DNA from 3 places in the Mesorhizobium sp. M6A.T.Cr.TU.014.01.1.1 genome. Region 1 is predicted to be linked to each of the others. Evidence: predicted binding sites of a transcription regulator. Region 1 holds the regulator's gene; each other region holds the start of a gene.
The links. Region 1 encodes LexA, which represses DNA repair genes until DNA is damaged. Its sites were predicted from a motif close to TGTTCNNNNTGTGTTCNG; they were not measured.

Region 2: the regulator LexA is predicted to act here: its motif matches at 3,267-3,284, upstream of EN885_RS13360 (DNA recombination protein RmuC).
Region 3: the regulator LexA is predicted to act here: its motif matches at 3,851-3,868, upstream of recA (recombinase RecA).

What each region holds. Positions count from the first base shown of each region.
Region 1 is NZ_RZPG01000017.1:123,325-132,910, reverse strand. Features, by position in the region: gene tpiA (triose-phosphate isomerase) at 1-403, opposite strand, end outside; gene EN885_RS20160 (SurA N-terminal domain-containing protein) at 548-2,440, shown strand; gene trpD (anthranilate phosphoribosyltransferase) at 2,437-3,447, shown strand; gene trpC (indole-3-glycerol phosphate synthase TrpC) at 3,452-4,303, shown strand; gene moaC (cyclic pyranopterin monophosphate synthase MoaC) at 4,370-4,867, shown strand; gene glp (gephyrin-like molybdotransferase Glp) at 4,867-6,072, shown strand; gene lexA (transcriptional repressor LexA) at 6,177-6,914, shown strand; gene EN885_RS20130 (ComEC/Rec2 family competence protein) at 6,908-9,352, opposite strand; gene gltX (glutamate--tRNA ligase) at 9,455-9,586, shown strand, end outside.
Region 2 is NZ_RZPG01000010.1:46,243-55,828, reverse strand. Features, by position in the region: gene EN885_RS13375 (adenylate/guanylate cyclase domain-containing protein) at 1-984, opposite strand, end outside; partial or broken gene EN885_RS13370 (cation transporter) at 1,233-1,340, shown strand; gene EN885_RS13365 (GFA family protein) at 1,558-1,962, shown strand; gene EN885_RS13360 (DNA recombination protein RmuC) at 1,966-3,234, opposite strand; gene def (peptide deformylase) at 3,339-3,884, shown strand; gene fmt (methionyl-tRNA formyltransferase) at 3,894-4,829, shown strand; gene EN885_RS13345 (N-acetyltransferase) at 4,826-5,335, shown strand; gene truA (tRNA pseudouridine(38-40) synthase TruA) at 5,354-6,109, shown strand; gene EN885_RS13335 (transporter) at 6,106-6,699, opposite strand; gene dapE (succinyl-diaminopimelate desuccinylase) at 6,702-7,901, opposite strand; partial or broken gene EN885_RS34840 (2-dehydropantoate 2-reductase N-terminal domain-containing protein) at 7,974-8,237, shown strand; gene EN885_RS13320 (hypothetical protein) at 8,393-9,094, opposite strand; gene EN885_RS13315 (DUF805 domain-containing protein) at 9,116-9,541, opposite strand; gene dapD (2,3,4,5-tetrahydropyridine-2,6-dicarboxylate N-succinyltransferase) at 9,522-9,586, opposite strand, start outside.
Region 3 is NZ_RZPG01000012.1:35,599-45,184, forward strand. Features, by position in the region: gene alaS (alanine--tRNA ligase) at 1-2,362, opposite strand, end outside; gene recA (recombinase RecA) at 2,631-3,728, opposite strand; gene EN885_RS15385 (carbohydrate kinase family protein) at 4,002-4,934, shown strand; gene EN885_RS15390 (TfoX/Sxy family protein) at 4,959-5,282, opposite strand; gene EN885_RS15395 (GFA family protein) at 5,373-5,870, shown strand; gene sufA (Fe-S cluster assembly scaffold SufA) at 5,880-6,260, opposite strand; gene EN885_RS15405 (SUF system Fe-S cluster assembly protein) at 6,353-6,745, opposite strand; gene EN885_RS15410 (cysteine desulfurase) at 6,751-7,992, opposite strand; gene sufD (Fe-S cluster assembly protein SufD) at 8,046-9,314, opposite strand; gene sufC (Fe-S cluster assembly ATPase SufC) at 9,358-9,586, opposite strand, start outside.

The DNA.
Region 1 (9,586 bases):
TCGTCTCGCCGATGCAGATGATGGCCACCAGCCCGGCCCGCCACGCAGCGGACGCCTTGGCCTGAACGATCGCGTCGTCCTCGTTGTTATCGGCGCGGCGTTCGGAATGACCGACGATGACGTGGCTGGCGCCCGCATCTTTCAGCATCTCGGCCGAAATGCAGCCGGTATGGGCGCCGCTCTCCTTGGTGTGGCAATCCTCGCCGCCGGCCCGGACCGGCGTGCGCGACAAAATCTCTGCGGCGTGCGCAAGCAGCGTCGCCGGAACGCAGACCAGCGCTTCGGTCTCCGCATCGAGCCCACTCATGAAGCCGTTGCCGATCATCCTGAGTTCATTGAGCGAGGCGCTGGTGCCGTTCATTTTCCAGTTGCCTGCGACCAGCGGGCGGATTCCTGGCGTCATGGGATTTGTTTCTCCGGGCAACATTCGGCTGCGTCCTCACTACCAAACTCAGCCCACAAAGCAATCGACAGTGGGCAGGAAGGACGCTATTGCGCTTGTTTCAGACTCGGCGCATGCGAAAATGCGCAAAAAATCGGAAGTGACATGCTTGGTATCTTGAGAAGCGCGGCGGGGACCTGGGTGGCGAAGGCGCTGCTGATATTGTTGGTGTTGAGCTTCGCCGTCTGGGGCATTTCGGGACAGCTTCTGGGTGGTTTTGCAGGCCACGACGCGGTTATCACGGCCGGAGGCACCAAAGTATCGATCAACGAGTATCGTCTCGCCTATGATCGCCAGATCAGCGTGATGTCGCAGCAATTCGGCCAGCGCATCAGCCGCGAGCAGGCGACGGCGCTCGGCCTGGACAACCAGGTGCTGGCGCAACTCGTGTCGGGTGCAGTGCTCGATGAGCAGGCCCGCAAGCTCGGGCTTGGGCTGTCCAAGGACCGCCTGGCCCAACTCACGCATGAGGACCCGGCCTTCAAGGGCCCCGGCGGCACCTTCGACAGAAGGACTTTCGAATACATACTGCAACAGGTCGGCATGCGGCCTGAAGACTATCTCAGGAATCGCGCCCAGGTGGCTGTGCGCCAGCAGATCGTCGAGGCGGTTTCGGACGGTCTCAAGACCCCGGATACCTTCTTGAAGGCGGTCGCGCTCTATCGTGGCGAAGACCGCACCATCGACTACCTGACTTTACCGAAATCGCTGGTCGAGCCGATTGAAGCGCCGTCCGACAGCGTGCTTTCGACCTATTTCGAGGAAAACAAGAAGACCTATGCGGCGCCTGAATACCGCAAATTCTCCTATGTCAGGCTCGAGCCGCAAGACATTATGGATCTGAGTGCCGTGACCGACCAACAGGTCAACGACGACTACAACAAGAACAAGGGGCGCTACACCACGCCGGAAACGCGCACCATCGAACAGCTCGTGTTCAAGACGCCTGATGCCGCCAAGGCCGCGCTCGATTCACTCAAGACCGGCGCGACCTTCGACAAGATCGTTGCCGCCGAAGGCAAGACGCAAGCCGACACGCTGCTTGGCACGCTGCCCAAGGACAAGATTGCCGACAAGGCGGTGGCCGACGCCGCCTTCGCGCTCAACGCCAACGAGATCAGCCCGGTCGTTCAGGGCGCCTTTGGTGCGGTGCTGCTGCGCGTCACCGACATCAAGCCCGAAGTGGTGAAGCCGCTGGCCGAAGTGTCCGCCGAGATCCGCAAGGATCTGGCGTTGAGCGAGGCAAGCCGCATTCTGCTGGACGTGCATGACAACTACGAAGACATGCGCGCTTCGGGCAGCACGCTTACGCAAGCTGCCGAAAAACTGAAGCTGAAGGTCGTCACTATCGATGCGATCGATCGCACCGGCCAGAGGCCGGACGGCACCATCGTCAACGACCTGCCGGAATCGCCGGATCTCATCAAGGCGGTGTTCGACGCCGAACCCGGCACCGAGAATCCCGACCTCACCACCGCCGGCAACGGCTTCGTGTTCTACGAGGTGGATTCGATCACGCCGGCCCGCGACCGCACGCTGGATGAAGTCCACCAGAAGGTAGTGGCCGACTGGACGGCGGCGGAAACGACCAAGCGGCTCACCGCAAAAGCGGTCGAACTCGAAAAGCGTCTCAAGGCCGGCACCACGCTCGATGTAATCGCAAGCGAGCTCAAGCTCGAGAAGCAGACCAAGCGCGGCGTCAAGCGCGAGGCGGACGACGTCGATTTCGGCAAGGAAGGGGCGGCAGCGATGTTCGGCGAAGGCGAAGGCGGGACCGGGTTGATCCCCTCGCCCACCGGCGACGGACAGATCCTGTTCAAGATTGCCGAAGTCTTCGAGCCTGCCGGAGCCGACGCCAGCTCGGTGCCGGACGACGCGCAGAAATCCTTCACATCCGGCATGTCCCACGACCTGCTCGACCAGTTGGTGGCGCAGTTGCAGACGCAATACGACGTTCGTATCGATCAGACAGCCGTTGCCCAAGCCCTGACCAGATGAGCGCGCTCAAGACCCATATCGCAAAGGTCGCCGCAGGCACCGCCCTTTCCTTCGAGGAGGCGCGCGAGGCCTTCGACATCATCATGTCGGGCGACGCTACGCCCGGCCAGATCGGCGGCTTCCTGATGGCGCTGCGGGTGCGCGGCGAGACGGTGAGCGAGATTTCCGGCGCCGTCGCCACGATGCGCGCCAAGATGCTGCGTGTCGATGCGCCCGCTGACGCCATCGACATCGTCGGCACCGGCGGCGACAATTCGCACAGCGTCAACATCTCGACCGCTTCCGCCTTCGTCGTCGCCGCTTGTGGCGTGCCGGTGGCTAAGCACGGCAATCGCGGACTGTCCTCGCAGACCGGCGCCGCCGACGTGCTGACCGCGCTCGGCGTCAAGATCGATATCTCGCCGGAAACGATCAGCCGCTGCATCCACGATGCAGGCGTCGGCTTCATGTTCGCGCCGGCGCATCATCCGGCGATGAAGCATGTCGGCCCGACCCGCGTCGAGCTCGGCACCCGCACCATCTTCAACCTGCTTGGCCCGCTCTCCAATCCGGCTGGTGTCAGCAGGCAGATGGTGGGCGTCTTCTTGCCGGAATGGATCATGCCGGTGGCCGAGACGCTGAAGGCATTGGGCGCCGAACACGCCTGGGTCGCCCATGGCGACGGCTATGACGAAATCACCACCACTGGCGAAACCCAAGTGGCCGAGCTGGTCGGCGGTGAGATCCGCAGCTTTACGCTGACCCCGGAAGCAGTCGGGCTGAAGCGGCACACCAAGGACGAGTTGCGCGGCGGCGACGCCGCCTATAACGCCCAGGCGCTGCGCGACATGCTGGGCGGCGCCGCCGGCGCCTTTCGTGATACGGTGCTGATGAACGCCGGCGCCGGACTGGTGGTGGCTGGCAAGGCGACGATGCTTGCCGACGGCATGGCGACGGCGGCGCAAGCCATCGACAGCGGCCGGGCGCTGCAAGTGCTCGACCGGCTGGTCGAGATTTCGAACGGATAGAGCCGTGTCTGATATCCTGCGCAAGATCGAAGCCTACAAGCGCGACGAGATCGCGGCGGCGAAGGCGCGCGTGCCGCTTGCCGAGATCAAGGCGCGGGCGAAGGACACCGATGCGCCGCGCGGCTTTCTCTCGGCCCTTGAAGCCAGGCGCAAATCCGGCAGCTTCGCGCTGATCGCCGAGATCAAGAAGGCGAGCCCTTCCAAGGGCCTGATCCGAGCCGATTTCGATCCGCCGGCACTGGCCAGGGCCTATGCGAAAGGTGGCGCCGCCTGCCTCTCGGTGCTGACCGACGCGCCGTCCTTCCAGGGCGCGCCTGAATTCCTCACCGATGCGCGCAGTGCCGTGACATTGCCCGCCTTGCGCAAGGATTTTCTGTTCGAGCCTTATCAGGTGTTCGAAGCCCGTGCGTGGGGCGCTGACGCCATCCTGATCATCATGGCGAGCGTCGATGACGCCGTGGCCAGGGAGCTCGAAATGACGGCTTTCGAGCTCGGCATGGACGCGCTGATCGAGGTGCATGACGAAGCCGAGACGGAACGCGCGCTGAAACTGTCGTCACGGCTGATCGGCATCAACAACCGCAACCTCCGGACGTTCGAAACCAGTCTCGATACTTCGGAGCGGCTCGCGACGATGGTGCCGGCCGACCGCCTGCTGGTCAGCGAGAGCGGTATTTTCTCGCACGAAGATTGCCGCAGGCTGGAAAAAAGCGACATCGGCACCTTCCTCGTCGGCGAGAGCCTGATGCGGCAACAGGACGTGGCCGCCGCAACGCACCTGCTTTTGACGGGCAAGGCGCCGGCTCATGCATCGGCCCGAAAATCGGAATCGATTTTCGGAGAGCACGATGCATAAATCCAAAGTGTTAGAGCGTGCTATGTGCGTCCAAACGGACGCACGTCGTTCTAAGGCCGTCTGACGATGACGGCTGCCCTCACCCATCTTGGCGCGAAAGGCGAAGCCAATATGGTCGATGTCGGCGACAAGGCGGAAACGACCCGCACGGCGATCGCCGAAGGTCTTGTCTCGATGCGGCCAGAAACGCTGAAGATGATCCTCGACGGCGATGCCAAGAAAGGCGACGTGCTGGGCACGGCGCGCATCGCCGGCATCATGGCGGCCAAGAGGACGCATGAGCTGATCCCGCTCTGTCACCCGCTGCTGTTGACCAAGATATCCGTCGACATCGAACCGGACGCGACGCTGCCTGGCCTGAAGGTCACGGCGCTGGCCCGCGTCACCGGCAAGACCGGCGTCGAGATGGAGGCGCTGACCGCCGTCTCGGTCGCTTGCCTGACCATCTACGACATGGCTAAGGCGGTCGACCGCGCCATGGTGATCTCCGGCATCAGGCTGGTGGAAAAGACCGGCGGCAAATCCGGCGTCTACAAAGTAGGCGCCCAAGGGGCAGGCCAATAATGGCGCTGCTTCCGGTTGCCGACGCGCTCGAGCGCCTGCTTGAAGATGCTGCGCCCTTGCAAGCTGAAAGCGTCACCCTGATGGACGCCGCCGACCGGATACTGGCGGACCCGCTCACGGCGCTCCGCACCCAGCCGCCCTTCAACGCGTCCGCCATGGACGGCTATGCAGTGCGGGCCGAGGATGTCGCCTCCGTGCCGGCAACACTTGCGGTGATCGGCATGGCGCCGGCCGGACGCGGCTTTGCCGGAACAGTCGGCCCGGCGCAGGCCGTGCGCATCTTCACCGGCGCGCCGCTTCCCGCAGGCGCTGACACCATCGTCATCCAGGAGAATGTCCGCGACCTCGGCGGCGGCAGCATCGAAGTGACCGCGTCGACGGTTGAAGGCCGCAACATCCGCCGCCTCGGGCTCGATTTCTTGAAGGGCGACGTTCTGCTGGAGAAAGGCCGCCTGCTTGATCCGGCGGCGTTGTCGCTGGCAGCGTCGGCCAACCATCCGCAGGTCAGTGTGGTGAAACGGCCGCTGGTCGCCATCATCGCCACCGGCGACGAATTGCTGCCGCCAGGCAGCGACCTTGGCCCGGACCAGATCATCTCGTCCAACGCCTATGGCGTCGCTGCCGCGGCCCGCTCGGTCGGCGCCAGCGCGCTCGACCTCGGCATCGCCCCCGACCGCAAAGAGGCGATTGCCGCGCTGGTGAAAAAGGCAGTTAACGCAGGGGCTGACGTCATCGTCACGCTGGGCGGCGCCTCGGTCGGCGACCACGACCTCGTCCACGACGTGCTGACCGGCGAAGGCATGACGCTCGATTTCTGGAAGATCGCCATGCGGCCCGGCAAGCCGCTGATGTTCGGCCGGCTGGGCGACATCCGCTGCATCGGCCTGCCCGGCAATCCGGTGGCGAGCCTGGTCTGCACGCAGCTCTTCCTGAAGCCGCTGCTTGCGCGGCTTGGCGGACGCGCCTACCGGCAGGACATGCGTCAGGCGCGGCTCGGTGCCGCCATGGCGGCCAACGATATCAGGCAGGACTATGTACGCGCCGTGGTGAAGGAAGACGCCGGCACGCTCAAGGCGACGCCGTTCGGCATCCAGGATTCCTCGATGCTCAGAATGCTGGCCGACGCCAACGGGCTGATCGTGCGCGAGCCATTCGCTCCCCCCGCAGCGACAGGCACCGCCTGCAGCGTGCTGATGCTACGCTGAACAAAACGTCAACGCATTCATTAAACTTTAAACAGTTGCGGAACACAACTGGAACAGATAGTGTTTGTTCTGGGTTTGTTTTTCTGATTCTGTTGGGGGTCGCGATGCTGACACGCAAACAACATGAGCTGCTGATGTTCATCCACGAGCGGCTGAAGGAAAGCGGCATTCCGCCCTCGTTTGACGAGATGAAGGAAGCGCTCGATCTCGCGTCCAAATCGGGAATCCATCGGCTGATCACGGCGCTGGAGGAGCGCGGCTTCATTCGCCGGCTGCCCAACCGCGCCCGCGCGCTGGAAGTGCTGCGCCTGCCCGATTCGATCGCGCCCGGCCTCAATGCGGCACGCAAATTCTCGCCGAGCGTCATTCAGGGCAGCCTTGGGCAGGGCAGCCTCGGCCGACAGATCAAGCCGGCGCCGTCACGCATGCCTGCGGCCGGCAATGACGACGACGTCGTTGCCACTGTCTCCATCCCGGTGATGGGCCGCATCGCTGCCGGTGTGCCGATCGATGCCATCCAGCACCAGACGCATTCGATCTCGGTGCCACCGGACATGATCACCGGCGGCGCGCACTACGCGCTGGAGGTCAAGGGTGATTCGATGATCGAGGCCGGCATCTTCGACGGCGACACGGTCATCATTCGCAACGCCGACACCGCCCAGCCTGGCGAGATCATTGTCGCCCTGGTCGACGAGGAGGAAGCGACGCTGAAGCGGTTCCGCCGCAAAGGCGCCTCGATCGCCCTGGAAGCCGCCAACCCGGCCTATGAGACGCGCATCTTCGGGCCGGACCGGGTCAAGGTGCAAGGCAAGCTCGTCGGATTGATCCGACGTTACTGAACGGCAGCTTTCTTGGGTTTCTCAGGCTTACGGTATGGCGGCAGGCCCCTCGCCTCGCGCGAAAATCTCCGCTGCTCATGCCAAGGCCTATATGGCTGTTTGACGGCAAAACGGATTTCTGCGCGCGTCGTCGCCGATAGCGGATCGAAAAAGACGGCGGCACTGCCCATGCGAGCGAGCTGCCGTTTGGTCACGACGAGGACCAGCGGGTTGCGGCAGGGATTATAATAGGCCGTGGCATCGTCGATGACGATCAAGTCCGCAAAGGCACAGGCTGGCCGCGCGATTTTGCGGTCGTCGGCGAGCGCGATGATCGCGCCGGACGGATGCCGGGCGAGGCACAGGCCGGCAGTGCAATAGAAAGGCGCTCCCGGCGGCAGGTCGGCCGGGTCGGCGATGTCGAACCGCACGTCTCCTTTTTCGAACGTCTCCGGCTCGACAATGGTCGCTGAAGTCAGCGCATGTTTCCAGTTGTCGGTGGTGAATTCGTTCGAGCGCACCCGGTTGACGGCAAGTTCGCCGCCGCCGATCGGCAGCGCCACCAGATGCGCATCCTCCGAGATCAGCACGTCGGGGGTTCGCGTCTCGGAAATCGTCAGCAGGCCGGCAAGCGCAAAGGGAAGTGCCGCAAGCCGCAACCATGTCGTCGCCATCGTGGCGATGACCAGGGCGACCGTCACCAGCAGAACCGACTGCAACGAAATCAGCCCGACTGCATCGACCGGCGAACGTTCGGAGATCCATCCCGATATTGCAATCATGGCCGTCAGCCCCTTGCCCATCATGTAGAGGAAAGGTCCGTCGAAGCCGAAAGGCATTGCCAAGGCGCTGACGACCGCCAGGAACATGACGACCGTGACGATCGGCATGACGGCCAGATTGGCAAACAGACTGAGCGGCGAGACGCGCTGGAAGTGCCAGATGGCGAAGAGCGCGGTGGCGCTGCCGGCAATGATGGAGGTCATGGCGATGGTGCCGGTTCCAGCGACGAGCTTCCGCGTGACGAAAGCGGCCGGTGACCGTCGTTGTGGCGGCGCCGTGGCCTTGTCGGCACGATAGTCGGACCAGCCGGCATAGGCGCCCACGAGAGCCGCGGTCGCGGCGAAGGACATCTGGAAGCTTGGGCCGACCACCTCGTGCGGCGACACGACGATGACGGCGATGGCTGAAATCGTAAGATTGCGCATGGTGAGCGCAGCCCGGTCGAACAGCACGGCGACAAGCATTACCGCGAGCATGATGAAGCTGCGCTCAGCCGCGACCGCGATGCCGGAAAAAATGAGATAGGCAGCGATGGAAAGGAGTGCGGCTGCAGCCGCATATTTTTTGACCGGCCGGCGCGACGAAAAATCGGGAAACAGCGCAAAGGCGCCGCGCAGCAATCCCATGATGGTGCCGGCGACAAGCGCCATGTGCAGGCCGGAAATGGAGATGATGTGGTAGATGCCGGTGCGCCGCATCGATTCGTTGATCTCTTCGGGGATGCCGGCACGCACGCCGACGATCAGCGCAGCGGCAATCTCCCCCTCGGCGCCACCGATGCTGTCCCTGATATGGTCGGCGATGGTTTCACGCGCCTTTTCGATCGACGAAGAAAGGCGCGCTGCTAACGGTGCATCTTCGGAAGCGACGATCTTCGGATTGCCGAGGAAAAAGCCACTGGCGCCGATACCGGCGAAATAGCTGTCAAAGGAGAAGTCATAGCTGTCGGGCCGAACCGGGCCAGTCGGAGGCAAAAGCCTTGCATAGCCGGTTGCCACCGAGCCTGCGGTCATCTCAGCGGGAATTTTGCGTGCCGAAACCCTGACACGTTCCGGTGCATAACGCAGTGTCGGCCGGGCGGTCGATATCACGTCGAGGGTCAGCCTGATCCGGCCGTTCGCCATCTGGTCGAGCCTGACGACGCGGCCGGTGAGTTGGGTCTGGATTACCGAACCGAGCATCTGCGTTCCCGCGCGCCAGGTTTCAACCTTGGCGGCGAGCACACCGAGCGCGCACAGCAACGCTGCCATGAAACACAAATGTGTTTTGCGCCATGACCGCGTGACCGCTGCGCACAATGCCGTGAGGACCACCACGGCAATGGGCTGCGGAAAGTCCGGTTCCACGGCAAGCGAGAAATAGACGATCACTCCGGATGCCAGGAAAACCGGCACCAGCAGGAAGGCGACGCCGCGGTCGAGCTCCATGCCCGCCGCCGAAACCACGCTGTTGCGGATAGCGGATAGTGAAAGACGGCGGAAATGAACGACAGGCCCGGGTATTGGAGCCGGTATTGGGGCGGAGCGGTCCGGCGAGAGAGGCTGGATGCCGGGTTGCGACGCAGGCAGCGAAACGGGTAGCGGCTCGACGGGAGAAACGTCGGCAAACAGCGATCGTTCGCTGACGCTCGCGATCGCGCCCTCGCTCTCGTCCACGCCGCGGCCTGGTCCAGCCATCGGGTCTGCCCCTTGCGCCCTTGACCTCCTATGCTACATGAACGCGCGACGCGCGAAAGTCCGCGCAACCACATCGGTTTCCTGCGCTTGCCCGAGAGTTCCATGTCCGACAAGGTCGTCACCCGTTTTGCCCCCTCGCCCACCGGCTTCCTGCATATTGGCGGGGCCCGGACGGCGCTGTTCAACTGGCTGTATTCGAAACACACCGGCGGCAAGATGCTGCTGCGCATTGAA
Region 2 (9,586 bases), on a different contig from region 1:
GAGCGCGATCCTCGACATCTCGGTGAAGTACTCGTTGAGGAGAACCGTCAGGTCCTCGGGCTGGAGCCGTTCCACGATCGCGGTGAAATCCTTGACGTCGGAGAAAAAGATCGTGAGCTTCTTGCGCTCGGTCGCGATGGTGACGTCCTTCTGGCCGCTGAAGATGCTTTTGTAAATTTGAGGCGAGAGGTATTTGGCGATCTTCAATGAAATCGCGGCCAGGAAGTCGTTTGCCTCGGAAAGCTCCTTGTTGATGCCCTGAACCAAGGCGGACTGCCGACGCTGCAGGAGAATGAACGTCAGGCCCGCCGCCGCCGCGAAGCCGAAATATAGGAGCAGATACTTGAAGGCGAGGACGTTCGCAGCGATAGGCTGATTGACCGATATCTCCTGGATCCCTCGGACATCCCCTACCTTCCAGTCCGTCTTGGGGCTGTCCGGGTGTGAGTTATGGCAGGTCACGCAGACTTGTCCCATTACAACGGGGGCCGCGGCGCGGACGTGCCGGTCAAACAGCGAACCCGAGACTTCGATGATCGGCTCCCTCGGGTTGGCACGCAAAGCAAAGATTGCATTCCGCTCGAATAGATCGAGCTGGTGGGGGTCGCGACCTTTAAAAGGTAGATCGGAGACGAACCGATATTTGACGGACCCGTCGTGAGCGCTGATGCGCTTGCCGAGTTCGATCGAGAGGGTTGCTGGAATAGGGATCGCACCTGGCACGTCCCGGTAGTTGTGCGTCGCGGTCACGGCGTCGTCTGCTTGCAGCACGCGTCCCACGACGTCGCTGCCGTAAAATCCGCGCATTTCGTCGATGATCCGGCTGATTTCGCTGGCTTGCGTGCGCAGCATCCGTTCCGATAGGTCTCGGAGGTCGAGCCAGGCTGCGACGGGCAGGCCTATAAGGCCGATGACCACTGCCGCCACCAGGAGCGGTCCCATGGTGCGCTGCTGACGCGCAATCTGTTCACCCAGTCCAGCCATTGTGCCAGCGCCCGGCAGTCACTAGTATCTGAACTATATCTCATTCCCGGCACGGTACCTAGCGTCAGTCTTGGCTCGATGAAAACACGCCAGCCCTGCAACGACGGACCGACCTTGGCGGTTGTGGCTAAGCCCCCACGTTCACAGCGGATTTCGCATACTGGCGCGCCCGGCCAACTGCGGACTGTTCTCACGCTTGGAGGAGGAATGCTCAAGTCCGATTGATGGCGCCCGAGCCGGTTGCCAACGAGGACCATTTGTCGGCGCCCGAGATCGAGACCTGCGTCGAACGCATCGAGGCACGGCTGAAGACCGAGATGCCCGAGGTCACGCGACTGTTCGTCCGCGGAACCTGAGCCCGCCGGCTCAAGGCCATAGAGGCCGCGTCGGGACAAGCGCCGGACTAGAGGCCTGCCGTTGCAAGGTTCGCCTGCCGCGCTGCCGCATCAACTCGAATGTCGGAGTCGATTTCGGAAAGCATGATGTGTAGATTCAAAGCATTACACCATACTATGTGTCCAAACGGGCGCACGTCGCTCAAGCATTGCCGAACGGATTTTGGGAGGAATGAAGATGAAAATCGACGGTGGGTGTCATTGCGGGGCCATCACCTACGAGGCGGAAGTCGATCCGGAAAAGACCAATATCTGCCACTGCATCGATTGCCAGCAACTGACTGGAACGGCGTTTCGGGTGACCGTGCCGGCGTCGGAGGATCATTACCGGATCACCAGGGGCACGCCGAAGATCTACATCAAGACCGGGTCGAGCGGCGCCAGGCGCGCCCAGGCTTTTTGCGGCGAGTGCGGTTCGCATCTCTATGCCACGTCGGTCGGTGACGGACCGAAAGTCTACGGCATCAGGGTAGGCACGGCGCGTCAGCGCGATGAACTGGTGCCGAGACGGCAGTTGTGGCATCGCTCGGCGCTACACTGGCTGCCGGACTTCGAAGGCACAACGATCGTCGAGGAGCAGTAGCTCTCAGTCGTCGCCTTCGACGACCCTAAGTCTCAGCTGACCGGTCTTGGAGTCGGCGACGCGCGCACCCGCTTCGACCTTCGCGCCGTGTGTGGTCTCGGCCGATCCGGCGTCGCCCTCCGTCGGCTGCGCGCCGAACTCCAGCGCCTCGATCTTCTGGCCGCGCTTGGTCACCTTCGACGTCGAGACGAGGATGTCGTCGATATCCTTGGCCGACTGGCCGAAATGGCTCTGCAGCTTGCGCACCCGTTCGTCGAGGCGCGAGACATCCTCCATCAGCCGGATCACCTCGCCCTGAATCAGATGCGCCTGCTCGCGCATGCGGGCGTCCTTGAGGATCGCCTGGATGACCTGGATCGACAACATCAGCAGCGACGGCGAGACGATGACGATGCGGGCGCGGTGCGCCTTGTGGACAATCCCCTCGAAATTCTCGTGGATCTCGGCAAACACCGATTCCGACGGCACGAACATGAAAGCGGTGTCCTGCGTCTCGCCCTGGATCAGGTATTTTTCTGATATATCGCGGACATGCACCTCGATATCGCGCCGAAACGCTTGTGCGGCGGCCTTCTGCAAATCGACGCCTTCGGCGGCACGGATGGCGTTCCAGGCTTCCAGCGGAAACTTGGCGTCTATGGCAAGCGCCGGCGCGCCGTTCGGCATCTTCACCAGGCAGTCGGGCCGGCTGCCGTTCGACAAGGTCGCCTGGAATTCGTAGGCGCCGTGCGGCAGGCCGTCGGCGACGATCGCCTCCATGCGCGACTGGCCGAAGGCGCCGCGCGTCTGCTTGTTGGAGAGGATCGCCTGAAGCTGAACGACCTGGCCGGCCAGCGACTGGATGTTGCCCTGCGCGATATCGATGACCGCCAGCCGTTCCTGCAGCTTGGCGAGGCTCTCATGCGTCGATTTCGTCTGCTCGGTCATGGTCTGGCCGAGGCGGCCGGTCATCGCGTCGAGGCGTTGGCCGATCGACTGTGTGAGTTCGGCCTGCCGCGCCCCGAACACTTCGGCGATGGCGCCCATGCGGCCCTGCATCTCGGCCTGGCTTTGCAGGATGCCGGCCATCCGCGCCTCGGCGTCGCGGGCGTGGTCGGCGGCTTCCGCAGCCGCCACTGCACGCGCCTTGGCCGACCGCCACAGCGCGACGACCAGCGCCACGAACAGGCCCAGAAACAGGATCGCGCCGAATGCCAATGCGTGGCCGAGCGTGATCGTGGTGGCGCCGAGCCGGGCGATTGGTTCGGACAGGATTGATGTCAGGTCGTTCATATGGACAGCATAGATGATTCTCCCTGACGGCACAGATCAAAACGTGAACGGCGCTTCAATTGCCCCGGTTGACGCTTTCCGTGCGACGTCTTAGGTGAGACGCCATGTCGATCAAGCCTCTCATCATTCTTCCCGATCCCGTCCTGCGCCAGGTTTCGAAACCGATCGAGCGCGTCGACGGCGCCTTGCGCAAGCTCGCCGACGACATGCTGGAGACCATGTACGATGCGCCGGGCATCGGCCTGGCGGCGATCCAGGTCGGCGAACCGTTGCGCATGCTGGTGATCGACCTCGCCAAGGAAGACGAGACGCCGGCGCCGCATGTCTTCATCAACCCCGAGGTTCTCGACAGCGCCGATCAGCGCTCGGTCTACGAGGAGGGTTGCCTGTCGATCCCGGATTACTATGCCGAGGTCGAGCGCCCCGCCGCCGTGCGTGTGAAATATCTCGATCGCGACGGCAAGCTGCAGGAGATCGAGGCCGAAGGGCTGATGGCGACCTGCCTGCAGCATGAGATAGATCATCTCAACGGCGTTCTGTTCATCGACCACATCTCGAAGCTGAAGCGCGACATGGTGGTCAAGAAGTTCAAGAAGCTCGCCAGGGACAAACCATCAGGCAGCAAGGCGCCGGGCAAGTTGGTGGGATAGGGCTCAAAAATGCCCCTGCGCGTCGTTTTCATGGGTACGCCCGAATTCTCGGTGCCGACGCTGCGGGCGATCGCGGAGGCCGGGCATGAGATAGAAGCCGTCTACACCCAGCCGCCGCGCGCCGCAGGTCGCCGCGGGCTGGAACTGACGCCATCGCCGGTGCAGCGCGAGGCGGAGCGGCTGGGCGTCGAGGTGCGGACGCCGGTGTCGCTGAAGAGCGAGGCCGAGCAGCAGGCGTTCCGCGCCTTGCGGGCCGACGTCGCCGTGGTCGTCGCCTATGGATTGCTGTTGCCCAAACCCATCCTCGAGGCGCCGCGGCTCGGTTGCCTCAATGGCCACGCGTCGCTGTTGCCGCGCTGGCGCGGCGCCGCACCCATCCAGCGCGCCGTCATGGCCGGCGATGCCGAGACAGGCATGATGGTGATGCGGATGGAGGAAGGTCTGGACACCGGTCCGGTGGCGATGATTGAAAAATGCGCCATCGGCCCCGATATGACGGCCGGCGACCTGCACGATCGGTTGATGCTCATTGGTGCCGCGCTGATGGCGGAAGCGCTGGCACGGCTGGAACGGGATGCCCTGACATTTACCGCGCAGGCGACGGTGGGGGTGACCTACGCCAAAAAGATCGATAAAGCGGAGACGCGCGTGGACTGGACGCGGCCTGCTGGCGAAGTCCACGATCATATTCGCGGCCTGTCGCCCTTTCCCGGCGCATGGTGCGAGACCGAAATCGGCGGCCGCCTGGAACGGCTGAAACTGCTTCGCTCGACGCTTTCGCAAGGCGCCGGCGAGTCGGGAGGAATTCTCGATGACCGCCTGACGGTCGCCTGCGGGTCAGGCGCCATCAGGCTGGTCGAAGTTCAACGTGCGGGCGGAAGGCCCATTGCCGCGCAAGAGTTTCTGCGTGGGGCCAAGCTCGAAAAAGGAACGAAATTCTCATGAGCATGATGTCGATACGCGCGGCGACGCCGCGGGACCGCGAGGCGATCCGCCTCGTCGAGGAACACGCATTCGGCCAGCAGGCGGAGGCCGGACTGGTCGACGCGCTGGTCACCGGCGGCGATGCCGTCGTCGAGCTGGTGGCGGACGAAGATGGGCAGGTGGTCGGCCACATCCTGTTTTCCAGGCTTTTCGTGCAAAATGGCGGCAAGAGCTTCCCGGCGGTGGCGCTGGCGCCTTTGGCCGTCGAGCCGTCATTCCATGGCACCGGCATCGGCGGCGCGCTGGTCCGCGAGGCGCATATCCGCCTCAAGGACGCCGGCGAGGTGCTGGCGGTGGTGCTTGGCGATCCCGCCTATTATGGCCGCTTCGGCTACAGCCACGCACGCGCCGAAAAATTCGAGAGCGAATATCAGGGCGACGCGCTGCAGGCGCTGGCCTGGGGCGAGGCGCCTGAGACCGGCAAGCTGGTCTACGCTTCGGCCTTCGGCTCCGCGCTCGCCGCCTAACCTCATCCTGCTTTAGGAATGCCGCGTTTTCGCCTGGACATCGAATATGACGGCAGCCTCTATGCCGGCTGGCAGCGCCAGGCAGACCAGCCTTCGGTGCAGCAGGCGATCGAGCAGGCGATCGAGAAATTCTGCGGCGAGCAGGTCTCGCTGCGCGGCGCAGGCCGCACCGATGCCGGCGTCCATGCGACCGGCCAGGTGGCGCATGTCGATCTCGTCAAGGCGTGGCCTGATGACAAGGTGCGCGATGCGGTCAATGCCCATCTGCAAGCGGCCAAGGCGCGCATCGCCGTCCTCAAGGCGGCTGTCGTGCCTGATAGCTTCGACGCGCGTTTCTCGGCAATCGGCCGCCACTATCTCTACCGCATCGTCAACCGGCGCGCGCCGGCAGCGCTCGACAAGGGCAAGATCTGGTGGGTGCCGACGCGGCTCGACGCCGAGGCCATGCACGAGGCGGCAAAAGTGCTGCTGGGGCGGCATGATTTCACTACGTTCCGCTCGACCCAATGCCAGGCCGACAGCCCGATCCGGACGCTTGATCGGCTGGATGTCAGTCGGCTGGGTGACGTGATCGAAGTGCGAGCCTCGGCGCGCTCGTTCCTGCACAATCAGGTGCGCTCGATGGTCGGTTCGCTGAAGCGCGTCGGCGAAGGCGGCTGGACAATTGCCGACCTGAAGGCGGCGCTCGATGCGCGCGACCGTGCAGCCTGCGGCCAAGTTGCGCCGCCCGACGGACTTTTTCTCGTCGGTGTGGATTATCCGAAAGTCGATTAAGCGGGCGCACCGATGCCGAGCAGCGCCTGCAGGCCGAACAGAACGACCAGCGACGCCACGAACATGCCGGCGAAGACGGCGGTGCCGACAGCTGCGCCCCTGCCGATGGCGATGTTTGTCATCCGCCAGGTCAGGACCATCGACAGCGCAAACAAAAGCAGCGACGCCAGTACGGCGAACTCGTTGGTGGAAGGCAGGAAAAGCCTGATCAACGCCGACGGCAGCATCATCCAGGCGATGATCGCCGACGCCCAGTTGCTGGCGACGACATAGTGGACGAAGCGCCCGCCAATGCCGGCACGCGGCGCGATAAAGGCAAGGCCGACAAGCGGCAGTACCCAGGCGCCAATGTCGACCGTCGCCAGACGGATCAGCATGCTGAAGCGCCCCGCGAATGCATCCGGATCGCCGATCTCGTTGGCAAGGCCGACCCAACCGACGATCAGCGCCGGTGCCGCGACGATGATGGCGAAGAAGGAATTCCAGAAACCGTCGGCCGAAAGGTCGAGCAGGCGCAGCCCGTCGGCCTTGCCGAGCATCAGTCGCCAGGCGCCGGTCAGGGAAGCATAGGTTTCGTCCGACGAAAGCATGGTTACGATATGCCTCGCTCGAACCAGTCTTCGATGAAGCGCTGATAAATTTGCGTCAGCGTCTCGAGGTCGGCAAGCGCGACGCGTTCATCGACCATGTGCATGGTCTTGCCGACCAGCCCGAACTCGACCACCGGACAATAGTCCTTGATGAAGCGGGCGTCTGAGGTGCCGCCGGAGGTGGAAAGCGCCGGCTTCCTGCCGATCACCGCCTTGACCGAGCCGCTGAGCGTCTCGATCAGCCGGTCGTCGCGAGTGAGGAAGACGTGGCTCGGCCGATCGCGCCAGAGGAGCTCGTAATCGACCGGCGTCGTCTTGCCGGTCCGGTATTTCTTGCGCTTCGCCGCCTTGTCGAGACGGTTGTGGATTTCCGCCTGGATGGTCTCGGCGGTCCATGTGTCGTTGAAGCGGATGTTGAAGGTGGCGGTCGCCTTCGCCGGAATGACATTGGTGGCCGGATTGCCGACGTCGATCGAGGTCACCTCCAGATTGGTCGGCTGGAAATCCTTTGTGCCCTCGTCGAAGACGGGGTGCAGCAAGGCGTCGACCAGCGTCATCAGGCCGCGCACCGGGTTGTCGGCAAGCTGCGGATAGGCGGCGTGGCCCTGCCGGCCGTTGACGATGATGCTGCCGGACAGCGAACCGCGCCGGCCGATCTTGATCATGTCGCCCAGCGCATCTGGATTGGTCGGTTCGCCGACGATAGACGCATCCCACTTCTCGCCCTTGGCGGCTGCCCATTCGAGCAGCTTTGTCGTGCCGTTGATGGCCGGCCCTTCTTCATCGCCGGTGATCAGCAGCGAGACCGAGCCTTTCAAGCCGCCCTTCGACTCGATATGGCGCGCCACCGCGGCGATGAAACAGGCAATGCCGCCCTTCATGTCGACGGCGCCGCGGCCGAACATCTCGCCCTTGGCAATCTCGGCGGCGAAAGGCGGATGAGTCCATGAAGCTTCGTCGCCGACCGGCACCACGTCGGTATGCCCAGCGAACATCAGATGCGGACCGTTGCCGGAGCGCCGCGCATAGAGATTTTCGATATCGGGCGTGCCGCCTTCCGAAAACACCGGGCGCTCGACGGAAAAGCCGAGCGGCTTCAGCATTGTTTCGAGCGTGCTCAGTGCTCCGCCTTCAGCGGGCGTCACCGAGGCACAGCGGATAAGGGCGGCTAGATTTCTGGCGGGATCGGAAGGCAACGTCATGGGCAAAAGCGATAGTCGAAAGCGTAAGGCCTGTCACGGCCAGACATAAGGGCCAGCCATCCCGCCGACATTATGGTTTTCATGTCGTATAGTCGCAGGCCAAGGCAGCATCATCGGATGGCCAACGAGGACAAAAGGATCGTCATTGCCGGCGCCGGCAGCATCGGCTGCTATGCCGGCGGCTGTCTCGCGCTCGCCGGGCGACGGGTGATTCTGCTGGCGCGGCCGCGCATCGAAGAGGCCTTGCGGAAGGACGGGTTGCGGGCCACCGAGCTGGCGCGGCGCATGCTTGCGATCGATCCCGAGGCACGCTCGTCGATGTGGGACGATCTGCAGCGCGGCCGGCCGACCGAGATCGACGAGCTGCAAGGTGCGATCCTGCGCCTGGCTGACAGAGGGCACGCCGGCGCCGCTGATAAAGCGTGTCACGGCACTGGTTCGCAAGGCAGAGCAGGAAAATCATGGATCGCCCGGCCTGACACCGGAAGCGATCAGTGCCGGCCTTCGATCAGCGTGATCTTTTGCCAGATCTTCCGCGACAGGTTGGAGGCGAGAGTCTCGATGTCGTTGACGCCATCGACGACGACATTGTCGTTGACCGACTGGGCGAACAGCGCGGCGATTTTGCCGGTGATCGACAGCATTTCGGAGCAATAGTCGAGATAGCGGGCGAGATCGGCACGGTCGGTTATGCGTGCCGGTGAATGCGATGCCGGCTTGAAATCGGCTGAAAGCACTGCCGGATCCTTGGTCAGCTGATGCATGTCGATGACGTGGATCAGCGATCGCAAGCCGTGAAGCTTGCGAAACACCTGCTTGCGCTTGATACGCTCCTCGGTTCGGATCAAGGCCAGGAAGCCCAGCGCCGTCAGGATGATCACGTTGATCGAGGATTCTATGCCCTGCACCGACTGGATGGCATCGTGGTTTGCCGAGACACGGCCGAGCGGCAGGATGGTGCCGACGAACAGGAACATCAGCGCGCCAGCGGCAATGGCGGCGATGATGACGCCGCGCAGCCACCAGATCGGCGCTTCCAGCGCATTCGCCGCCTTGGCCAGATCACGCGACAGCGACACAAGTTCAATGGCGACGCCACGCAAGCCTGCATCGGGAAAACGGTCAGCGACGCGTTTTTCCAGTTGCTCGGCGGTTTCGATGATCAGTTTCGAATCAAGCGTGCGGTAGCGCATGGCGAGAGACCCGATCGACGTTCAGGATTCGGCCGGTGCATTGGTATGTTTGCCGTAGCGGTTGGGTCCGGGATCACTTTTGAAAAAGGCCAGAATGATAAGGAGAATGGCGCCGATGACGAGAGAGATCAATGCGTAGTAGGTAGGCTTGCCGAAATCATGGAACCGCTTCGCCGTTAGCGCAAAGGTCGACCATGTCGAGACGACCACAGCGATCCACCAGGCGAGCGCCCAGTACTGGCTTGCGGCAGTGCCGAGCGGCGTTCGCGAGAACTGGTAGAGCAGAAAAAGCTGAACGAGGAGCGGCAAAAGACCGGCCAGAACGTAGGCGCTGGGGTTCACTCGCCCGGAAAGGCTGAAGAAAAGCCAGAAAAATCGAGGTCTGTCGAGCAATCGGGTGCGTCCGTTTTTTTTTTTTTGCGAAGGATCAATCGCGAAGCAGTTCATTGATCGAGGTTTTGGACCGGGTCCTGGCATCGACCCGCTTGACGA
Region 3 (9,586 bases), on a different contig from region 1:
TGCCAAGGAAACCGATACCGGCAATGGTTTCGTTTTCCGCAGGCACACCGGATGGCGAGCGGTCGCCCAGCGCCAGCTTCTTGCGCGCCTCGGTCAGTTCCTTTTCGAGCTTCTTGCGCTCATCGAGCAGCGCCTCGACGCGGGCCGGCACGTCGGCCGGCGAAATCTTCAGCGTGGCAGCGACCGCCTTCAGCCGTTTGTCCTGCTCGTCGAGATGCTTTCTGGCCGCCTCTCCGGTCAACGCCTCGATACGGCGCACGCCGGCGGCGACAGCGCTGTCCGACACGACGCGCACCAGACCGATATCGCCGGTCGCCCTGACATGCGTGCCGCCGCAGAGCTCGACCGAATAGGGCCGGTTGGCCTTGGCGCCATGCAAGCCCGTTCCCATCGAAACGACGCGCACTTCGTCGCCATACTTCTCGCCGAACAGCGCCATGGCGCCTTCGGCAATGGCATCGTCAACCGACATCAGCCGCGTGGTGACCGGGCTGTTCTGGACGACGATCTCGTTCGCCATCCGCTCGACCTCTTCGAGTTCGTCAGGCGAGATTGGCTTGTTGTGCGAGATGTCGAAGCGCAGACGCTCGGGCGCGACCAGCGAGCCCTTCTGCGCGACATGGGTGCCCAGCACCTCGCGTAGCGCCTCATGGATCAGATGCGTGGCGGAATGGTTCGCGCGCAGCCTGGAGCGGCGCGCATGATCGACCTTCAGTTCGACGGTCGCGCCCGTGTTGACCGTGCCGTTGACCACCTTGCCGAGATGCACGAACAGCCCATCGGCCTTCTTCTGCGTATCGGAGATCTCGATCGAGAACCCTTCGCCTGAAATGAGGCCGGTATCGCCCATCTGGCCGCCGGACTCGCCATAGAACGGCGTCTGGTTGACGACCACGGCAACCGCGTCGCCCTTGGTGGCGCTGTCGACGGTCTTGCCGTCCCTGACCAGCGCCTGGATGAGGCCCTCCGCCTGCTCGGTCTCGTAGCCGAGGAACTCGGTGGCGCCGTTCTTTTCGCGCACCGGGAACCACACCGTTTCGGTCGCGGCCTCGCCGGAACCAGCCCAGCTCTTGCGCGCCTCGGCCTTCTGCTGCTCCATCGCATTGGTGAAGCCGGCAAGATCAACCGAGATGTTGCGCTGACGCAGCGCGTCCTGCGTCAGATCGAGCGGAAAGCCATAGGTGTCGTAGAGCTTGAAGGCCGTCTCGCCATCCAGCATGTCGCCGGCGCCGAGCTTGTCCGTCGCCTCCGAAAGCAGGCCCAAGCCGCGCACCAGCGTCGTGCGGAAACGGGTTTCCTCAAGCTTCAGCGTCTCGGTGATCATCTGTTCGCCGCGCACCAGTTCCGGGTAGGCCTGGCCCATCTCGCGCACCAGTGCCGGTACCAGGCGCCACATCAGCGGATCGCGGGCACCGAGCAACTGCGCATGGCGCATGGCGCGGCGCATGATGCGACGAAGCACATAGCCACGGCCTTCATTGGACGGCAGCACGCCGTCGGCCACCAAGAAGCAGGACGAACGCAAATGGTCGGCGATGACGCGGAACGATCCGACGGTGTCCGCATCCGGACCGCGGCCGAGCGCGGACGACGCAGCGTCGACCAGGTGACGGAACAGGTCGGTTTCGAAGACGCTCTCCACCCCTTGCAGAATGGAGGCCATGCGCTCCAGGCCCATGCCTGTGTCGATCGACGGGCGCGGCAGGTCGATGCGCTCGTCCTTCGTCACCTGTTCATACTGCATGAACACCAGGTTCCAGAATTCGAGGAAACGGTCGCCGTCTTCCTCGGGGCTGCCAGGAGGGCCGCCCCAGATATGCTCGCCACGGTCGATGAAGATCTCCGAGCACGGCCCGCAAGGTCCGGTGTCGCCCATCGCCCAGAAATTGTCCGAGGTCGGAATGCGGATGATGCGATCGTCGGAAAAGCCGGCGATCTTCTTCCAGTAGCCGGCGGCCTCCTCGTCGGTGTGATAGACGGTGACCAGCAGCTTGTCCTTGTTCAGCCCGAACTCCTTCGTGATCAAGTTCCAGGCAAGCTCGATGGCGCGTTCCTTGAAATAGTCGCCGAACGAAAAATTGCCGAGCATCTCGAAGAAAGTCAGGTGGCGCGCGGTGTAGCCGACATTGTCGAGGTCGTTGTGCTTGCCGCCGGCGCGGACACTCTTTTGAGCGGTCGTGGCACGCGAATAGGGCCGCTTTTCCAGACCGGTGAAAACGTTCTTGAACTGCACCATGCCGGCGTTGGTGAACATCAGCGTCGGATCGTTGCGCGGCACCAGCGGGCTCGACGCGACGACCTCGTGACCCTCCTTGCGGAAATAGTCGAGGAATGTCGACCGGATCTCGTTCACGCCACTCATGAATAATACTGCCTTTTAGCTTTTAGAGAGAGCCGTCGGCCCGGCCGACGGCAAATGGACATGGCCTTTTAGCCGCCGCGTTGCACCCTGTCCAGAAACACGGAATTGGGCCAATTTGCGGGGCTTGCCGGTCATCTCGGCGCCACCGCCGAAACGCAAACCGCCGGCGCAAGGCCGGCGGTTCGAAACGCAACAATACAGAACTCGATTACATAGACTGGAGGTGATGAGCGGGAATTATGGCCAAACTCCGGCCACCGCCGAAGCCTTACATGGCGCCGGCTTCGTCCTCGAAACCATCGTCTCCGCCTTCGGAACCACCATTTTCGAGGAATTTCTCGGCGATCAGCCCGGCATTCTGCCTCAGCGCCAGTTCGATCTCACGCGCCGTGTCAGGATTATCGCGCAGGAACAGTTTTGCGTTCTCTCGGCCCTGGCCAAGACGCTGCGAATTGTAGGAGAACCAGGCGCCCGACTTTTCGACCACGCCTGCCTTGACGCCGAGGTCGACCAGCTCGCCGGTCTTGGATACGCCCTCGCCATACATGATGTCGAACTCGACCACCTTGAAGGGCGGAGCCAGCTTGTTCTTGACCACCTTGACGCGGGTCTGGTTGCCGACAACCTCATCGCGGTCCTTGACCGAGCCGATGCGACGAATGTCGAGGCGCACCGAAGCGTAAAATTTCAGCGCGTTGCCGCCGGTCGTGGTCTCGGGCGAACCGAACATGACGCCGATCTTCATGCGGATCTGGTTGATGAAGATGACCATGGTGTTGGAGCGCGAGATCGAGGCGGTCAGCTTGCGCAGCGCCTGGCTCATCAGGCGGGCCTGCAGGCCGGGCAGCGAATCGCCCATCTCACCCTCGATTTCGGCGCGCGGCGTCAGCGCCGCGACCGAATCGACCACCAGCACGTCAATTGCTCCGGAACGCACCAGCGTGTCGCAGATCTCCAGCGCCTGCTCGCCGGTATCGGGCTGCGAAATCAGCAGGTTTTCGAGATCGACGCCGAGCTTGCGGGCATAGACCGGATCAAGCGCGTGCTCGGCATCGACGAAGGCGCAGATGCCGCCCTTCTTCTGGGCTTCGGCCACCGTGTGCAGCGCCAGCGTCGTCTTGCCCGAGCTTTCCGGCCCGTAGATCTCAACGATGCGGCCGCGTGGAAGGCCGCCGACGCCAAGCGCGATGTCGAGGCCAAGCGACCCGGTCGGCACGGTTTCGATCTCGACGACCTGCTCGTTTGCGCCGAGCCGCATGATCGAGCCCTTGCCGAAGGCACGCTCGATTTGCGACAGCGCCGCATCCAGAGCCTTTGATTTATCCACTGCTTTGTCCTCTACAAGCCGCAAAGAATTCTGAGCCATGATACATCACCCCTTGGTCGTCAATGAAGGCCGGACAATCCGTAATCCTTATTAATTTGTACCTTTTTTGTTCTCATCTGGCAAGGGGAACAAACCATTGAAAAACAAAAAGTATCCGTATTTGTTCTTTTTTTGTTTCGCGCTTTCACGCCAAGATGTATCCCGCGTCTCCCGCAGGATCGTGCCGGCATCTTCCGAATCGCGCCTCCGGTTGCCGGGTTCCGCCGGACAACCTAGTCTCCACCCGGCAACAGCAAAGGTCTCCTCGCCGGCATGATGAAGTCGCCGACAATCCTGGCCGTAGGCGCCGCCTATATAGATCGGCGCGGCCAGGTGTCGGGCGCCCTTGTGCCGGCAGCGTCGAATCCCGGCACGATGCGCGAGGCTGTCGGCGGCGCCGTCTTCAATGCGCTGTGCTGCGCCGTGCGCCGCGGCGTCTCCGGTTCGCTGCTTTCGGTGCGCGGCGGTGATGTTCTGGCCGATACGGTCTCGCGCGCCATCGCTGCGGCCGGCATTGCCGATCTGTCCGTGGTGTTCCTTGATCGCAGGACGCCCAGCAACACAACGCTGGTCGATAGCGACGGCGCACTGATCGTCGGCCTTGCCGACATGACGCTCTATGATCTGGCGCTTCCCAAGCAGATCCGCCGCGCCAAGGTACGTGAGGCGATCAGCACTGCCGATGCGGTCCTGTGCGACGCAAACCTGCCGTCGACGGCGCTGGAGCGGCTGGTAGCGCTTGCCGCCGGCAAGCCGGTCTTCGCCCTCGCCGTCTCACCGGCCAAGGCGGTGCGGCTCGCGCCGGTGCTCGGCAGTCTGGCGCTGCTCTTCATGAACCGGCACGAGGCCATCGCACTCGCCGATGTCGGTATCGGTGCTGCGGAGCAAGACATCGCCGCCGGCCTGAGGCGTGCGGGCCTCAAAAGCGGCGTGGTAATCGCGGATGACGGTCCGGTGCTGGGTTTCGACGGGGCCGGCGCCTTCTCGATCCTGCCGCCAAGAAAGGTCTCGGACAGCGCCGCCGATGCGCTAGCGGGCGCGACGGTCGCCGCCCTGCAGCGCGGCCTGACGCTGCGCGCGGCGCTGCGCGAAGGCGTTGCCGCAGCGATGCTTGCCAGCGAAGGTGCCGAGCTTGTGCCGGCCTTCACGGCGGCGAGTTTTGCCGAGGCGCTGGCCCTTGTGCCCGAGGTGCAGAACCTGGCATGAGATGACGACCAGCGGAGAGGCAGCCTACTTGCCGGCCCGCAGCCCAGCCTCATAGGCCCGGCGCGCCCAGACCGCCATCTCGTCCGGATCATCGAAAGCACTGTCGGGAATGCTCCAATACGGCATGGACACCAGCTTACCGTGCCGCGAGCCGGTATAGGTCCATTGCCGGCAGCCGGCCGCTTCAAATTCGGGCGCGCTTTGCGCGTCCGCCTTCAACAACAATTCCCCGCGAAGGACGATGGCGACGATGACGCCGTCGAAGTAGATGCCCTTACCGCCGAACAGCTTGCGGATGCTGACCGGGCCGAGGCCTTCGAAAAGTTCGGCGATGCGTTCATTGTCCATGCCGCGATCATGTCATCGGGATTTCCCCTTGTCATCGCCGCAACCGGCACCATCCTGACAAGTTGAAACCAATTTCGTCGGAGTTTTTTCATGCCGCTTTTGCTCAAAGGGTCCTGCCGGTGCAATGCTGTCCGCTTCGAGGTCGAAAGCCACACGCCGGTGCCGTTCATGCTGTGCTACTGCTCGATCTGTCGCAAGCAGCAGGGCGGCGGTGGCTTTGCCATCAATCTCGGCGCCGATTTCGATACGCTGAAAATCAAGGGCAAGCGCAACATTGGTGTCTATCAAGCCGAAATCGAGGACGATGAGCATCCGCAATGCGAGATCTCGTCAGGCGAGCGGAATTTCTGCCGGAAATGCGGATCGGCGCTATGGCTCTACGATCCGACCTGGCCGGAGCTGGTCCATCCCTTCGCTTCGGCGATCGACACAGACCTGCCGAAACCGCCTGAAAAGGTGCATCTCATGCTGAAATACAAGGCGAACTGGGTCGAGCCCGAGATCGGCAAGGGTGACAGGGTTTTCGATGTCTATCCGGAAGAATCGATCGCCGGATGGCACAAACGAACGGGAATGTGGGTGGACTGAGGAGCCCGCTCAGGCCGACGCGCGCGCCTCGGCCAGTGCCTTCAGATCGGCCGGCTTGAGCTCAACCGATTCGCCGCAGCCGCAGGCCGAACTCTGGTTCGGGTTGCGGAAGGTGAAGCCGGTGCGCAGCGTCGTCTGCTCGAAATCCATCTCGGTGCCAAACAGGAAAAGCGCTGCCTCGGGCGCGACATAGACGTGGGCGCCGTCGCGCTCGATATGATCGTCCTTGGTGTTGGGCTCGGTCACCAGGTCGACCGTATATTCCATGCCGGCGCAGCCGCCCTTCTTGATGCCAAGGCGAATGCCATGCGCATTCTCACGAGTCGCAACGATTTCGCGAACCCGGTCGGCAGCCTTTTCGGTCATCGCGATGACGGCAAAGCGTCCCATCTTTTCTTTCTCCATTGCGCGCAGGTTCAAGGCCTGCCGAATGATTCCTCACCTAAAATGGTGAAATTTTCTGCTTGGTGCAAGTGCACCCGTCAATACCAGCCCACCGCGACCTGCGCCTCTTCCGACATGCGGTCGGGCGACCAGGGCGGATCGAAGGTCATGTTGACCTCAACGCCGGAAACGCCTTCGACGGCGCCCACGGCATTTTCCACCCAGCCGGGCATTTCGCCGGCCACCGGGCAGCCCGGCGCGGTCAGCGTCATGTCGATCTTGACCGAGCGGTCGTCCTCGATGTCGATCTTGTAGACGAGGCCAAGCTCGTAGATGTCGGCCGGGATTTCCGGATCGTAGACTGTCTTCAGCGCCGAGACGATGTCGTCGGTCAGCCGCGCCAACTCGTCGGCGGGAATGGCCGAGGCGGAAACCAGACCGTTGGCAGTCGTTTCCGAAGTGGTCTCAGCGGTGCGGCCTGCATCATCCATGATCGTCACCCGAAGAACTTTCGCGCTTTTTCGAGCGCATCTGCCAAAGCGTCGACCTCGGCCCTGGTATTATACATGCCGAACGACGCCCTGCATGTGGAGGTTACACCGAAACGTTTCAACAGCGGCTGGGCGCAATGCGTGCCCGCGCGGACGGCAACGCCCTGCCTGTCGATCACCATCGACACGTCGTGGGCATGAATGCCCTGCAACTCGAAGGAGATGATGGCGCCCTTATCCGGCGCATCGCCAAAGATGCGCAGCGAATTGATGGCCCGCAGCCGCTGATGGGCATAATCCTTCAGATCGGCCTCGTGGGCGGCGATGCGCTCGCGGCCTATCTTTTCCATGTATTCCAGCGCAGCGCCCAGCCCGATCGCCTGCACGATCGGCGGCGTGCCGGCCTCGAAACGGTGCGGCGGGTCGTTGTAGGTGACGATGTCTTCAGTCACCTCCTCGATCATCTCGCCGCCGCCCATGAACGGGCGCATGCGCTCCAGCATGTCCTTCTTGCCGTAAAGCACACCGATGCCCGAAGGACCGTAGACCTTGTGGCCGGTGAAGACGAAGAAGTCGCAGTCGAGATCCTGGACGTCGATCGGCATATGCACGGCGCTCTGGCTGCCGTCGACCAGCACCGGAATGCCGCGCGCGTGCGCGATGCGGACGATCTCCTTGATCGGTGTCACCGTGCCCAGCGCATTCGACATGTGCGTGATGGCGACCAGTTTTGCGCGATCAGTCAGCCGCTTCTCGAACTCTTCGATATGGAAGACGCCGAGATCGTCGACCGGCACCCAGACCAGTCTGGCGCCTTGGCGCTCGCGGATGAAATGCCACGGCACGATGTTGGAATGGTGCTCCATGATCGACAGCACGATCTCGTCGCCCTCGCCGATATTGGGCATGCCATAACCATAAGCAACAGTGTTGATCGCCGCGGTCGTGTTCGAGGTGAAGACGATGTTGTCGGTGCTTGGCGCGTTAAGGAAACGGCGCACCGTCTCGCGCGCCTTCTCATAAGCATCGGTCGCGGCATTCGACAGGAAATGCAGCCCGCGATGGACATTGGCGTATTCCTGGGAATAAGCGTGCTGGATGGTGTCGAGCACGACCTGCGGCTTCTGCGCCGAGGCGCCATTGTCGAGATAGACCAGCGGCTTGCCGTAGACTTCCCGCGACAGGATCGGGAAGTCGCGGCGGATCGCCTCGACGTCATAGGGGATGTTTTCGACTTTCTGGTCCATCACAAGCTCTCTCGAGGCATCGCCTCATTCCGTCCAGCACCCCTCACCCACTTTTACCCGTGCGTCGCGAACCAGCCGTCGAGCCTCGTTTCCAGCGCCTCGACGATCGCCTCGTCGTCCAGCTCCTCGATCACCTCGGCGACGAACGCCTTGACCAACAGGCCACGGGCCGACTTCTCGTCGATGCCGCGTGCCATCAGGTAGAACAGATGGCTGTGGTCGATCTCGGTGACGGTCGCGCCATGACCGCAGATGACGTCGTCGGCAAAGATTTCGAGCTCAGGCTTGGTCGAGAACTCGCCGTCATCCGACAGAAGCAGCGTGTTGCAGGCCATCTTGGCGTTGGTCTTCTGCGCATATTGGTGGACGTTGATGCGGCCCTGAAAGACGCCGCGCGCTCTTCCCGTCACCACGTTGCGGATCACTTCCGTGGAAGCCGTGTGCGGCACGGCATGGTCGAGTACCATGGTCACGTCCGTATGGGTGTCGCCGGCAAGCAGGTTGATGCCGCGCAGCGTGAAATCGGCGCCTTCGCCTGTCGTCTTGACCACGATCTCCTGGCGCACCAGTTTGCCGCCGGCGTTCATCACGAACAGCGTCAGTTTGGAATTCTTGCCGAGATGCGCCTTGAACTGGGCAAGATGCGTGGCCGTATCCGGCTGCTCCTGCACGATCAGCCACGTCACGTCGGCGCCCTCGTCAAGCAGAATCTGGCTGACCGAACTGACGAGTGCGGCGCCGTCGCCCGTCTGGCGTTCGACGATAACAGCCTTGGCACCGGCACCGACGCGCATAGCCAGGCGCACATGGGTCTGGCCGCCGGCCTGCAGGTTCTGCAATTCGAGCGGCTTGTCCAGTTCGGCGCCGCCAGCGATCTCGACAAAATAGCCGTCGGCGACGAAAGCTGTATTCAGTGCGCCGATGGCGTCGTCGGTGCCGTAGGGATCGAGCCCAGGTGCGATGCTGCCGTCGGTTAATTTCTCCGACAGGCGCTGGACGATAACACCGTCGATGACAGGCACTTTCGCGCTCGACACGCCGTTCAGCACCGGCAAAATGACGGAGCCCTCAACGATCGGCGCAATGGCTTTCGCGGCGGCTGCCGGATCGAAGTCCGGCACCGCATTCAGCAGACGGCGCAGGTCGGTGTAGTGCCAGGATTCGATGCGCCGCGTCGGCAAGCCGCTCTTGATCGCCTCGATGGCGTCGTCGCGCTTCAGCATCACCGTGCCGTCGCCGGGCAGCAGCGACAGCCGGTCGCTGAAGGCGTCGATCAGCGCCGTTTCGGCCGGCGTTCGCTGGGGTGTCGTGTGTATATTCATCAGTTTCGCCTTGTCTGGCTTGCCTTCTGGGCCTTCTGGCATCTCACGCGGCTTGGCCGATCACACCGGCATAGCCATTGGCCTCGAGATCGAGCGCCAGCGACTTGTCGCCCGACTTGACCACTTGGCCTCTGTACAGCACGTGCACACTATCCGGCACGATGTACTGAAGCAGGCGCTGGTAGTGGGTGATGATGACGATGGCGCGGTCCGGCGCGCGCAACGCATTGACGCCTTCCGAGACGATCTTCAGCGCATCGATGTCGAGGCCG